DNA from 4 places in the Streptomyces sp. NPDC008313 genome. Region 1 is predicted to be linked to each of the others. Evidence: riboswitches for the same ligand, from Rfam matches in the RefSeq annotation. Region 1 holds a riboswitch; each other region holds the start of a gene.
The links. A riboswitch is a leader RNA that binds a small molecule or an ion and turns the genes downstream of it on or off. The one in region 1 is predicted to bind cyclic di-AMP.
Positions count from the first base shown of each region.

Region 1 (3,197 bases):
GGCGACGGGACTGGCGCGCGCCGCACGTCACCTCGGTCTGGACGCGTCCGCGACCCTCGCCTTCGGTGACATGCCGAACGACATCCCGATGTTCGACTGGGCGGCACACGGCGTGGCCATGGCCAACGCCCATCCCGAACTGCGGTCCGTCGCCGACGAGATCACCCTCTCGAACGAGGAGGACGGCGTCGCGGTCATAGTGGAACGGCTGTTCCCCGGCCCCCGCGGCGAAGCGGGAACCGGGGAACAGCCGGGCACCGGGCGCCGGTCAGGTGGGCGCCGATCCCTGGGTGACGGTCAGTAGGCGCCGTTGACGTTGTCGATCGAGCCGTACTTGTCCGCCGCGTAGTTGCAGGCGGCCGTGATGTTCGCGACCGGGTCGTACGGGTCCATCGAGGTGCCCGCCACGTGGTAGGCGGCGAAGGTCGGGTCGATGACCTGCAGCAGCCCCTTGGAGGGGGTGCCGGCGACCGCGTTGGAGTCCCAGTTGTTGATGGCCAGCGGGTTGCCCGAGGACTCACGCATGACGTTGCGGTAGATGCCGTCGTACGAACCGGGGATGCCGTTGGCGGCCATGATGTCCAGCGACTGCCGGATCCAGCCGTCGAGGTCGTTCGTGTATGTCGTCGCCGCGACCGGAGCGGCCTCGATGGACGGCGCGGAGGTGGTCGCCGTGGCGCTCTCCGTCTTCGTCACGCCGCTGCCCGCCCTCCCGGTGGAGTTCTCGCCGGAGCTCTTGTGGGCGCTCGTCGGGTTCTGGTTGCTCGCGGTGCCCTTCGAGGCGTCCGCGCTCTTGGCGCCCAGCGTCAGCCGGAGTCCGGGGTGGATCAGGGACGGGTTCTCGCCGACGGCCTCGCGGTTGTCGGCGTAGAGCTGCTTCCAGCCACCCCGCGTGGAGTGGTCCCGCGCGATCTTCGCCAGAGAGTCGCCCTTGACCACCCGGTAGCTGTGGTGCTTGACCTGCGCCTTCTCGCCCGCCTTGGCGGTGGCGTGCTGGGTGGACGCCGCCGACGCCACGGATGCCGCGGAGGTCACGGCACCGGTGGGCTCGGCGGCACTGGCGACGGTCGCGCCCATGAGGGGGAGCGCGAGGGCGGCTCCGCCCGTTCCGGTGGCGACGATGCCACGGAGGAGGGGGCTGGAGGTTCTGGTGAGGCGGTGCTTGCCACGAGCGGACATGACTGAGTTCCTCTCCGCGCCTGCGAGGTGAGCTGTCGGGTTCGGGCGGGAGGTGCCCGGCCGCGCTGACGCGTGGCTTAACCCCGAGCCGTGCCGGCTGGACCGGTACGGCGACCTACCTGGGTCCCCCGCTCCTGCCGTACTGGGTCGGTGGGTTGGTGCCGGGCGGCGGCAGGATTGGGCGGTCCGTCCGGTTCGACCGAAACGTATGCGAGAGCACATGTGCGGAACAAGGTTTGAATCCATGACGCAACTCACCTGATCAGTATGGAGTGGGTGATGTGTCGTCAGATCAAACGGATTCACAGGTTCAACTTGCAGTGCGCAAAGGCAAATGCACACACCCGGCGATATGGATCTTTCTGTCCGGCGTGACCCAATTCACGTGCTGTGGGCGGGTGTTGATGTATATCCAACCCCTGCAAAGCGCCTCATTGAGTCACGTAAGTGCTCAGGTCGGAGCTTGGTGAGGTACGTGAGATAGCGCCTATGAAGGACAAGAAGGGGAGCTAACGCACGGAGGGGCGCAAAGCGGCAATACGGGCAAGAGTGCCGCCGTCGCCGTCGCCGTCGCCGTCGCCGTCGCCGTCGTCCCCGTCGCCGTCGCCGTCGTCGTCGGCGTCTCGGCGCCCGGTGGCGGCGCGCCGGGCGACGGGCTCGGTCGAGGCCGACGTCCGCACCCGACCGGTTATCGAACATGTGGCCGAATTTGCTGAGGGGTGCGAGGTGGACGAGGGGCCGCCGGTGGTGAAGTGCCGCCGCGCGCATTCAGGTGCGGGGTCTCCTCCCGTCCGGGGGAGACGCGGGCGGGGACGGTGGGCGCTCGTGGTGATCGAAACGTGACCGGATACGCTGACTTGAGTGATGGCAGCGACACATCGACAAACCGTGTCATCGACCGAATGATCGACCGAGTTCGCCATGTGATCGTCAGCAGACAGGAGAACCTCTCGTGACCGTCGTCGGGCCGTTCGGGCTGAGCGTGCGGGACCAGGCTCTCGAAGCCGATGTCCAGGCCGGATTGGCGGCTGTCGAGTCGGGTTTGCTCGAAGCCACCAAGAGCGGGGTCCCCTTCATCACGGAGGCCGCCCAGCATCTCGTCCGCGCGGGGGGGAAGAGGTTCCGCCCGCTGCTGGTGATGCTCGCGGCACAGTTCGGTGATCCCTACGCGCCGGGTGTCGTCCCCTCGGCCGTGGTCGTCGAGCTGACCCACCTGGCCACGCTCTACCACGACGACGTCATGGACGAGGCGGAGGTGCGCCGCGGGGTGTCCAGCGCGAACACCCGCTGGGGCAACTCGGTCGCGGTCCTCACCGGCGACTTCCTCTTCGCGCGCGCCTCGCACATCCTCGCCGACCTCGGGCCCGAGGCGGTCCGCATCCAGGCGGAGGCGTTCGAGCGCCTGGTGACCGGCCAGATCCTGGAGACGGCCGGCCCCCGCGACGGCCGCGACCCCGTCGACCACTACCTGGACGTCCTCGCCGGCAAGACCGGGTCCCTGATCGCCGTCGCCGGCCGCTTCGGCGCGATGATGTCGGGCGCCGACGAGACGGTCGTGGACGTGCTCACCCAGTACGGGGAGCGGCTGGGCATGGCGTTCCAGCTCGCCGACGATGTACTGGACATCGCCTCCGACTCGCACGAGTCCGGGAAGACCCCGGGGACCGACCTGCGCGAGGGCATCGCCACGCTGCCGGTGCTGCGGCTGCGCGAGCGCGCGGAGCGGCTCGGGCTGCCCGAGGACATCGCCCTGTGCGAGCTGCTCGACTCGGATCTCACGGACGACGCCCGGCACGCCGAGGCGCTCGCCCGGCTGCGCGCCCACCCGGCGCTGGAGCAGGCCCGCCGGGACACCGTGCGGTACGCGGAGGAGGCGCGGGCCACGCTGGCGCCGCTGCCCGACTGCGACGCGAAGGTCTGCCTGCTGGAGCTGTGCGACGCGGTGGTGCACCGGGCGGGCTGACCCCCGCCCCCCCGTCCTCGGAGCGGCGGCGCTCTCCTCACGACCCCTACGGGTC
Region 1 is NZ_JBIBFR010000018.1:132,594-135,790, forward strand. Features, by position in the region: gene ACFY93_RS24105 (Cof-type HAD-IIB family hydrolase) at 1-304, shown strand, start outside; gene ACFY93_RS24110 (transglycosylase SLT domain-containing protein) at 298-1,179, opposite strand; cyclic di-AMP (ydaO/yuaA leader) riboswitch at 1,185-1,342, opposite strand; gene ACFY93_RS24115 (hypothetical protein) at 1,689-1,859, opposite strand; gene ACFY93_RS24120 (polyprenyl synthetase family protein) at 2,132-3,142, shown strand.

Region 2 (3,197 bases), on a different contig from region 1:
GCGCTGCCACCGCCCCGGCCAGCAGGTCGTCGCCGTGGAGATGATGCTGGACGCGCCGCTCGACGCCGAGCCCGCGGGCCTCGACGGCATCGCCACGATCATGGCCCGGGCGTTCTCCGAGGGCACCGACAAGCACACCGCCGAGGAGTTCGCCGCCGAGCTCGAGCGCTGCGGCGCCACCCTCGACGCGCACGCCGACCACCCCGGCGTGCGGCTGTCGCTCGAAGTCCCCGCGTCCCGGCTCGCCAAGGCGCTCGGCCTGGTCGCCGACGCCCTGCGCGCCCCGGCGTTCGACGACAGCGAGATCGAGCGGCTCGTCCGCAACCGGCTCGACGAGATCCCGCACGAGACGGCCAACCCCGCCCGCCGCGCCGCGAAGGAGCTCTTCAAGGAGCTGTTCCCCGTCACGGCCCGTATGTCGCGGCCGCGCCAGGGCACCGAGGAGACGGTCGCGGCCATCGACTCGGCGGCCGTGCGCGCCTTCTACGAGAAGCACGTCCGCCCCGCCACGGCCACCGCCGTCGTCGTCGGCGACCTCACCGGCATCGACCTGGGGGCGCTGCTCGCCGACACCCTCGGCTCCTGGACGGGTTCGTCCGCCGAACCCCGCCCGGTGCCCGCGGTGACCGCGGACGACACCGGCCGGGTCGTCATCGTGGACCGCCCCGGCGCCGTCCAGACCCAGCTGCTCATCGGCCGTGTCGGCGCCGACCGCCACGACCGCGTCTGGCCCGCCCAGGTGCTCGGCACGTACTGCCTGGGCGGCACCCTCACCTCGCGTCTGGACCGTGTCCTGCGCGAGGAGAAGGGATACACCTACGGCGTACGGGCGTTCGGCCAGGTGCTCCGCTCCGCCCCGGACGGCACGGGCGCCGCGCTGCTCGCCATCAGCGGATCCGTGGACACGCCCAACACGGGCCCCGCGCTCGACGACCTCTGGAAGGTCCTGCGCACCCTCGCCGCCGACGGTCTGACGGACGCCGAGCGCGACGTCGCCGTGCAGAACCTCGTGGGGGTGGCGCCGCTCAAGTTCGAGACGGCGGCAGCCGTCGCGGGCACGCTGGCGGACCAGGTCGAGCAGCACCTGCCCGACGACTACCAGTCGACGCTGTATCAGCAGCTCGCCGAGACGGGCACCGTGGAGGCCACCGCGGCCGCCGTCAACGCCTTCCCGGTGGACCGTCTGGTGACCGTCCTGGTGGGCGACGCCGTGCAGATCGCCGAGGTGGTGCGCGACCTCGGCATCGGCGAAGTGAGCGTCGTGCCCGCAGAGTAGAGGCGCCGGCACCGGCAGGGGCCCTGACGGCCGATGGGTCGTCAGGGCCCCTTCGCGTGGAACCGTTCGGCGCCCCGCCCCGGCCGTTTGTCCGTATTGGTAGGGAGGTTGACCATCTGCCCTGTGGCGTACGCTACAAAATCCGTGATCCGTTTGTTGTTCGAATGTGGTCGCGCTTAGCGTCGGTCCGGCTGTTCGTCAGGCAGTGCGCCGCGCCCGCGGCACCGGACAGTCATCGCCGAGTCCCCTATGGCGCGAGCCTGGGGAGCCGGGGACCCACCGCAGTCCCTGGGGTGAATCGGGCGCCCTCCCGCAGGGCACCCGTAGGAGACCTTCCTGCTCCGAACCCGTCAGCTAACCCGGTAGGCGAGAGGGAAGGAAAGGATCAGCCACTTCATGGCGTTCACCCGTGCCACCGGGAAACACCGTCGTCCGAGCCGGATGAGCCGCACCACCGCGAGCGCCGCCGGCGTCGCGGCGCTCACCACCACCGGTGTCATCGGAACCCTGGCCTCCCCGGCGCTCGCCGCCGCCCCGGCCTCGGTCGAGCAGACCGGACTGACGAAGGCCATCACCATCGGCGACTCGGTCGCCGACCAGGTCGGCGCGCAGGCCACCGCGCAGCAGCAGGCCGCAGAGGTCGCCGCCGCCGAGAAGGCGGCCGAGGAGGCCGCGTTCAAGAAGGCCGAGGAAGAGGTCAAGAAGGAGCGCGAGGCGAGGGTGCGTGCCGCCCGGGAGGCCGAGCGCAAGCGTCTCAACACCTTCGTCGCCCCGATCGCCGGCTCGTACGTCTCCACCGGCTACCAGAGCAGCAGCTCCCTGTGGTCCTCCGGCAGCCACACGGGCGTCGACTTCCACGCCGCCTCCGGCACGTCCGTGCACGCGGTCGGCTCGGGCACCGTCGTCGAGGCGGGCTGGGGCGGCGCCTACGGCAACAACGTCGTGATCAAGATGCACGACGGCACGTACACGCAGTACGGCCACCTGTCGTCCATCGGCGTCTCGGTCGGCCAGACGGTCACCCCCGGCCAGCAGATCGGCCTCTCCGGGGCGACCGGCAACACCACGGGACCGCACCTGCACTTCGAGGCCCGGACGACCGCGGAGTACGGCTCGGACATCGACCCCGTCGCGTACCTCCGCTCGCACGGCGTCCGCCTCTGAGACATCCGCGCGCATCGCGCTCCCCGAAGGCCCCGGCTCCCCGAGCCGGGGCCTTCGGCGTCCCGGTGGCCCGCCCTCCCGTACCCCGTCCCGTTCCTCGTTTCCCGTTTCGCCGTCCGCACGCCTTCCGTTCGCCTCTAGGGTTCCCCTCTCTTCGTGTCCGGAAAATATCCCCGGATTCCGGATCGCCGTCGGAAATGCGGCGCCGCTGCAATAACATCGGTGAGAACACGCCGCTCGCCGGCGTTTCACGGGGACGGAAAACGGAGGCCGGTCATGCGCATTCCCGCGCGCTCGGTATGCACGGCGATCCGGGACGACATCGTCTCCGGTGTCCACGAGCGCGGCGGCCGGCTCACCGAGGAACTGCTGGCCCGCCGCTACGGCGTCTCGCGGGTCCCGGTGCGCGAGGCGCTGCGGACCCTGGAGGCGGAGGGCTTCGTGGTCACCCGCCGGCACGCGGGCGCGTGCGTGGCCGAACCCACCGAGCAGGAGGCCGCCGACCTCCTGGAGATGCGGCTGCTGCTGGAGCCGCTCGGAGCCGCCCGCGCCGCCCAGCGCCGCACCGAGGCCCACCTCAAGGTGCTGCGCGGACTGGTCAGGCTCGGCCGGGAGCGTGCCCGCAGGGGCGACAGCGAGGATCTGCGCTCCCTGGGCGGCTGGTTCCACGAGACGCTCGCGCAGGCCTCCGGCAGCCCCGCGCTGACCTCGACCCTCGCGCAGCTGCGGCGCAAGATCGCCTGGATGTACGCGGTCG
Region 2 is NZ_JBIBFR010000021.1:65,413-68,609, forward strand. Features, by position in the region: gene ACFY93_RS25810 (insulinase family protein) at 1-1,276, shown strand, start outside; cyclic di-AMP (ydaO/yuaA leader) riboswitch at 1,503-1,660, shown strand; gene ACFY93_RS25815 (peptidoglycan DD-metalloendopeptidase family protein) at 1,673-2,440, shown strand; gene ACFY93_RS25820 (FCD domain-containing protein) at 2,717-3,197, shown strand, end outside.
Region 2: linked by a shared signal. The riboswitch ahead of ACFY93_RS25815 (peptidoglycan DD-metalloendopeptidase family protein) and the one ahead of ACFY93_RS24110 (transglycosylase SLT domain-containing protein) in region 1 are both predicted to bind cyclic di-AMP.

Region 3 (3,197 bases), on a different contig from region 1:
CGTGGTCACCATGACGGTCCCGACGGCGGAGGTCAGGTCGGCGACCGCGCGCTCGAATCGCTCCGCGACCTCGTCGGGGTCGGTGCCCGGCCGGATGATGTCGTTGCCGCCCGCGCAGAAGGAGACCATGTCCGGGGCGAGTTCCCTGGCGCGCGGGAGCTGGTCCGCGACCACCTGGTCGAGGAGCTTTCCGCGCACGGCCAGATTGATGTAGGTGAAGTCCCCCTCGGGACGCCGGTCCGCGAGGAGTACCGCGAACCGGTCGGCCCAGCCCAGGTAGGACCCGTCGGGGCCCGGATCGCCGACGCCCTCGGTGAAGCTGTCCCCCACCGCCACGTACGACCCGATCACCGCTGTGCTGTCACTCTTCGAATCGTCTGCCACGTCGGTCCATGATTCACCTTCCGATGTGAGCTACGCGACCGTAGGGAGGGGTTGACGGACGGTGAGATAAGCCACGCGTCAAGTGTTGGTCAACTCGGAATAAGGCCCCCACGGCCGATGGCGGCCGACCGGCTCCCGGCCACCGCGGGTTCAGGTGCGGGTGCGGGATGGGGGTACGGCTGCGGGTACGGGGTGAGCGGACGACGGAAGGCCGAAGGCCGGACCCCGGGCGGGGGTCCGGCCTTCGGCCGTGTCACCGACGCGTCAGCCGACGGTGACGCCGTGGGAGCGCAGGTACGCCACCGGGTCCACGTCCGAGCCGTAGCTCGGCGTGGTGCGGATCTCGAAGTGCAGGTGGGGGCCCGTGACGTTGCCGGTCGCACCGGAGAGGCCGAGCTGCTGCCCCTCGGTCACGGTCTGGCCGGCCGAGACGGACAACTGCGACAGGTGGGCGTACTGCGAGTACTTGCCGTCCGCGTGCTGGACGATGACCTCGTTGCCGTACGCGCCGCCCCAGCCGGCCGAGACGACGGTGCCCGCCGCGATCGACTTGATGGTGGTGCCGGTCGGAACCACGAAGTCGACGCCGGTGTGGTAGCCGCTGGACCACATGCTGCCCGCGGTCTTGTAGGCGGTGCCGACGGAGGAGCTCTGGACCGGCAGGGTGTAGCCGGAGTCGGTGGCCGTGTCGGCGGCGGGGGCGGGCTTCGCGGCGGGGGCCGGGGCCGAGGTCTTCTCGGCGGGCTGAGCGGCCTTGCTCGGCGCCGCCGCCTTCTTGCCGAGCGTCAGCTTCAGACCCGGGTGGATCAGCGACGGGTCGTCGCCGACGGCCGCGCGGTTGTCCGAGTACAGCTTCTTCCAGCCGCCGTCGACGTTCTGCTCGTCGGCGATCTTCGACAGGTAGTCGCCTGCCTCGACCGTGTACGTCTTCGTCCCGGCCTTGTGAGCGGCGGCGGGGGCGGCGGCGACCTTCCCCGTGACCGAGGAGACGGCCGCCGAGGGGGTCGCGGCGTGAGCGCCGGCGGCACCCATCAGCGGCAGCGCGAGCGCCGCGCCACCGGTGGTGGCGACTGCGATCGAGCGGGTGAAGAAGGCGGACTTGGGACGGCGGTGCTTACCCTTCGCGGGCATGGCGAATTCCTCTCCGGCGCCTGCGAGGTGAGCTGTCGGGTTCGGACTGGAGATGTCCGGCCACGTATGCCACGCGGCTTTACCCCTAGCCGTTCCGGGAACCGGAACAGGCGTTTTACCTGTGGGTCCCCCGCTCCTGCCGTGTACGGGTGAGTGTGCGGATTCCGGGCGGCGGCAGGATTGGGCGTCCGTCCGGATTGAGGCTGAACGTAAGCGAACGGGACGCGCCGCGACAAGCAGCGGATTTCCCCGGGGCCCATTTCTCTTGATCCATCGGCCAATTCGCGGTCACCCTGCGTGGATCAGTGATCTTTCCCTTTCCCTGAAAGGCTGGAGAACAAAGGGGAATTACGCACGGGCGGCCACGACGCACCGTCACGGTTATGACGCTGCTCACGCGCAACGGGATCACGGGGCCTTATCCCAGGGCCAGTTGTGACCAATCCTGCTATTTAGGATCAGTCAGCATAAAAGCGCTAATCAGAAGAGAAGTACCAGTGCGGCCATACCGGACAGATCACCCGTAACGGAGCGACCTGGACTCCGTCGGCGGCGCCACCGCCACCCCTGCCGCCGCCACTGCCGTCACCGCCACCGCCACTGCCCGCGATGGTCCCGTGGACAACTGATTGCCCCGGGAACCCATGTCGTATCGTCGGGAGGCACCCGTCGGCGAGCGATGCCGAGCAGCGTCGGCGGCCGATTGGGAGGAGCCCCCATGACGCAGCAGGTCCCGTCGACCGAGCCCGAGCTGGCCGGCGTGCGCAACTTCCGTGACGTGGGCGGACTGCCGACCGTGGACGGTCGCCGGATACGCCACGGGCGGCTGTTCCGCAGCGGTCATCTCGCGCACGCGACGCGGGAGGACGCGGCGTTCCTCGCCTCCCTCGGCCTGCACACGATCTTCGACTTCCGCAACGCGGCCGACCGCAAGCTGGACGGCCTGGACGTCGAGCTGCCGGGCGTGCGCAACGTGAACCTGCCGCTGAGCGACCCGGCGCACGGTGTCGAGTTCTGGAAGATGGTCCGCGAGGGCGATCTCGGCCGGCTGCGCTCCCTGCTGGCGGACGGCAAGGGCGCGGACCGGATGATCAACTCGTACCGCTCCATCATCACGGACCGCACCGCCGAGCACTCCCAGGTGCTGCGGGCACTCGCCGAGGACAGCGTGCCCGCGCTGATGCACTGCGCGGCCGGCAAGGACCGCGCGGGCCTGTCGGTCGCCGTGACGCTTCTCGCCGTAGGAGTGGAGCGGGACGCCATCGTCACGGACTACCTGCAGTCCAACGCCACGCACCGCCGGTACAAGGTACGGCGCAGCAACACGTCGCCCGACGCGTACTCGCCCGAGGTGATGGAGCTGCTCAGCCCGCTCTTCGACGCGCGCGCCGAGTACCTCGCGGCGGCCTTCGACACGATCGAGGGGACCTGGGGCGGTGTCGACACCTATCTGCGGGAGGGCCTGAAGCTCACCCCCGAGGTGCGGGAACAGCTGCGCGCGCGCCTGCTGGACTGAAGCGGGCGCGCGCGGAGGGGCCGGTCGTGAGGGCCGGCACCGGACGGCTACTGGTTCTGTGCTCCCAGAGTGAACAGCAGGTAGACGAAGGCGGCGAAGAGGTGGCCGACGGCGACGTAGATGACCAGCCGCACCCACAGCGACCTCGGGAACTTCTCTTCCATGG
Region 3 is NZ_JBIBFR010000004.1:5,901-9,097, forward strand. Features, by position in the region: gene ACFY93_RS06640 (GDSL-type esterase/lipase family protein) at 1-351, opposite strand, end outside; gene ACFY93_RS06645 (peptidoglycan DD-metalloendopeptidase family protein) at 649-1,515, opposite strand; cyclic di-AMP (ydaO/yuaA leader) riboswitch at 1,520-1,696, opposite strand; gene ACFY93_RS06650 (tyrosine-protein phosphatase) at 2,234-3,031, shown strand; gene ACFY93_RS06655 (DUF6126 family protein) at 3,079-3,197, opposite strand, start outside.
Region 3: linked by a shared signal. The riboswitch ahead of ACFY93_RS06645 (peptidoglycan DD-metalloendopeptidase family protein) and the one ahead of ACFY93_RS24110 (transglycosylase SLT domain-containing protein) in region 1 are both predicted to bind cyclic di-AMP.

Region 4 (3,197 bases), on a different contig from region 1:
CGGCTTCCTGGACGACACCGGCCCCGAGCGGCTGCTGCTGTCGGGGCCGGCCGACTTCGACCGGGTCGACGAGGTGCGGGCGTCCAGTGACGCGATCCTGATCGGCGCCGGCACCCTGCGCACGGACAACCCCCGGCTTCTGGTCAACTCCCCCGAGCGGCGCGCCGCCAGAGTCGCCGACGGCCGCCCCGAGTACCCGCTGAAGGTCGCGGTCACCGCGTCCGGCGACCTCGACCCGGCCGCCCCCTTCTGGCACACCGGCGGCGACAAGGCCGTCTACACCACCGACAAGGGCGCCGAGCGGCTGCGCGGGCTCGCGGCGGACGTCGTCGCGCTCGGCCCCGAGCTCGACTGGCGGGCCGTACTCGACCACCTCGGGGACGTACGCGGCGTCCGGCGCCTCATGGTCGAGGGCGGCGGCCGGGTCCACACCCAGCTGATGCGGCAGGCCCTCGCCGACGAGCTCCACCTCGCGCTCGCTCCGATCTTCGTCGGCCAGCCGGGCGCGCCCCGGCTGTTCGGGCCCGGCGCCTATCCGCCCGGCCGGATGCGGCTGCTGGAGACCCGGCCCGTCGGCGACATCGTCCTCATGCGGTACGTCCCCACCGCACCCGGGACCGCGGGCGCCGACGCCGCCGCCGACCGGCGCTGGCTGGCGCTCGCCTGTGAACTCGCCGCGCTGTGCCCGCCCTCCGAGACCGCGTTCAGCGTGGGCGCGGTGGTCGTCGCCGCGGACGGCACCGAGCTGGCCCGCGGTCACTCCCGGGAGGGCGGCGATCCGGTGGCGCACGCCGAGGAGGCCGCGCTGGCCAAGATCACCCCCGGTGACCCGCGGCTGGCGGACGCCACCGTCTACAGCAGCCTGGAGCCCTGCGCCCGCCGCGCCTCCCGGCCCGCGCCCTGCGCCCGGCTGATCCTCGACGCGGGGGTGCGCCGGGTCGTGACCGCCTGGCGTGAGCCCGACACCTTCGTCAAGGACGCCGACGGCAGCGGGATTCTCGCCGCGGAGGGCGCCGTCGTCGTCGTACTCCCGGAGTACGAGGCGCAGGCCATGGCCCCGAACCGGCACCTCCTGGAGTAGCACCCCCGACGGCCTGCGCAAACGCGTGTGCGCGGGACCTCCCGGATGGCGTACACTGGTCTTACCGACGCGGGGTGGAGCAGCTCGGTAGCTCGCTGGGCTCATAACCCAGAGGTCGCAGGTTCAAATCCTGTCCCCGCTACTGAAGGCCTGAGGCCGGAACTCATCGAGTTCCGGCCTCAGGTTTTTTCTGCGATGACCTCGGCCCGTCTCGCCGAGACCGTTCTGCCGGCTCCGGCACATCCACTCCTCCGGTTCGCCCGCTCCGGTTCGCCCGCTCCGGTTCGCCGGCTTCCGTGTCTTGACGTGGTGGGCTCCGTCGCCCGCGGTCGGCCGACGGTCACGGCGCGTGATCGCCCGGCGCCTCGCCGCATATCGGCTTGACGTACCGTCAGGTGATACTCTCCATGAGGGTGCGGTCAACTCGCCCGAATTTGACCGTGCTTGACCTGAAAGTCCTGGCCAAGAACGGGAATGATTACCCGGAACGGCTTGGAATACTGCACCCGCGTCTATTAACGTTCGATAACGCAGCGCGGTCGTCCCAGCCGTCACGAGAGGCGGCTCCGTGCGCACGCGCCGAATCCCGCGAGGGAACCGGGGAACCACCAACTTGGGGTGAATCGAGCGTCTTTCACTGTGTCCGCACGGTGATTTACGCGCGTAGGAGACCTTCCTGCTCCGAACCCGTCAGCTAACCCGGTAGGCGAGAAGGAAGGAAAGGAGCGCGCCCACGTGGCGTCCAACCCGCCTGCCCCGCAGACCTCGTTCGCGCCGAGCGACAAGCAGCGCGACACCTTCGGCTACGGCCGGGGCCCCGACGAGGGACCGTGGGAGGAGTGGAATCCCACCGAGGAGTCCATCCGTCCCGTCCGCGGCCGGCACCGCGTCAGCAAGCAGCGCGGAGGCGGGCTCGCCCGCAGCTCCACCGTCCTCGGTGTCGGCGTCATCGCCGCAGTCGGCGCGGGCGGCATGGCCACCGCGCAGACCGGCAAGCCGCCGGTGTCGATATCCATGCCGGACCTGCCGTCCGTCGGCTCGTTGCTGCCCGGTGGCTCCGACGAGGCGCCGGAGGACTCCGCGACGCCGCTCACCGGCGCCGGTCTGACCACCGCCGACGCCGCAGAGGGCACCACGGACGCCGGTGAGGCCCTGCGCGCCCGCATCATGCAGCAGGCCGAGACCCAGCAGGACCAGGTCGACAGCGCGGCCCAGCAGGCAGCCGAGACCGCTGCCGCGAAGTCGGCCGCCGAGCAGGCCGCCAAGGAGAAGGACGAGGCCGAGAAGAAGGCCGACGCCGAGAAGAAGAAGGCGGAGGCGGAGGCCAAGGAGAAGGCCGAGGCCAAGCGCCTCGCCGAACTCGCCAAGAACTACGCGCTGCCCACCTCCTCGTACACGCTGACCTCGCACTTCGGGGATTCCGGCTCCATGTGGTCCTCCGGTCACCACACCGGCCTGGACTTCGCCGCCCCCACGGGCACGCCGATCAAGGCGATCCACAGCGGCACGGTCACCGAGGCCGGCTGGTCCGGCGCGTACGGCTACCGCACGGTCCTCACCCTCGACGACGGCACCGAGCTGTGGTTCTGCCACCAGTCGTCGATCAGCGTCAGCGCCGGGCAGAAGGTCGCCACGGGCGACGTCATCGGCCGCGTCGGCGCCACCGGCAACGTCACCGGACCCCACCTCCACCTGGAGGTCCACCCGGGCGGCGGCGCCGCGATCGACCCGCTGGCCTGGCTGAACAGCAAGGGCCTCAACCCCTGACCCACCGCCGGCCCGGGCCTCTCGCCCCGGCCAGCACCTCACACAGCCCGTGTCGCCTCAGGTGCGATACGGGTTGTGCGCGTGCTGGGGGCCGTACGGCCCGTGGGGCGGCTGGGACGCGGGGCGCGTCCCGTAGGCGCCGAGGGGGACGTGACCGGTGTGCGCGGCGTGCCCCGGGTACGGGTTGTACGCGGGGTACGGGTTGTACGACGCCGGATACGGGTTGTACGCCGGGTACGCCGTCGCCGGGCCGTGTCCGGGTACCGGGGCCGGGACGACGGGCCAGGGCGGGCGCACCGGGGCCGCCGGGGCCGCGGCGAGCGCCGCGTAGGCGAGGGACGGGCGGGCG
Region 4 is NZ_JBIBFR010000025.1:20,006-23,202, reverse strand. Features, by position in the region: gene ACFY93_RS27950 (dihydrofolate reductase family protein) at 1-1,081, shown strand, start outside; tRNA gene ACFY93_RS27945 (tRNA-Met) at 1,150-1,223, shown strand; cyclic di-AMP (ydaO/yuaA leader) riboswitch at 1,649-1,805, shown strand; gene ACFY93_RS27940 (peptidoglycan DD-metalloendopeptidase family protein) at 1,817-2,848, shown strand; gene ACFY93_RS27935 (PrsW family glutamic-type intramembrane protease) at 2,906-3,197, opposite strand, start outside.
Region 4: linked by a shared signal. The riboswitch ahead of ACFY93_RS27940 (peptidoglycan DD-metalloendopeptidase family protein) and the one ahead of ACFY93_RS24110 (transglycosylase SLT domain-containing protein) in region 1 are both predicted to bind cyclic di-AMP.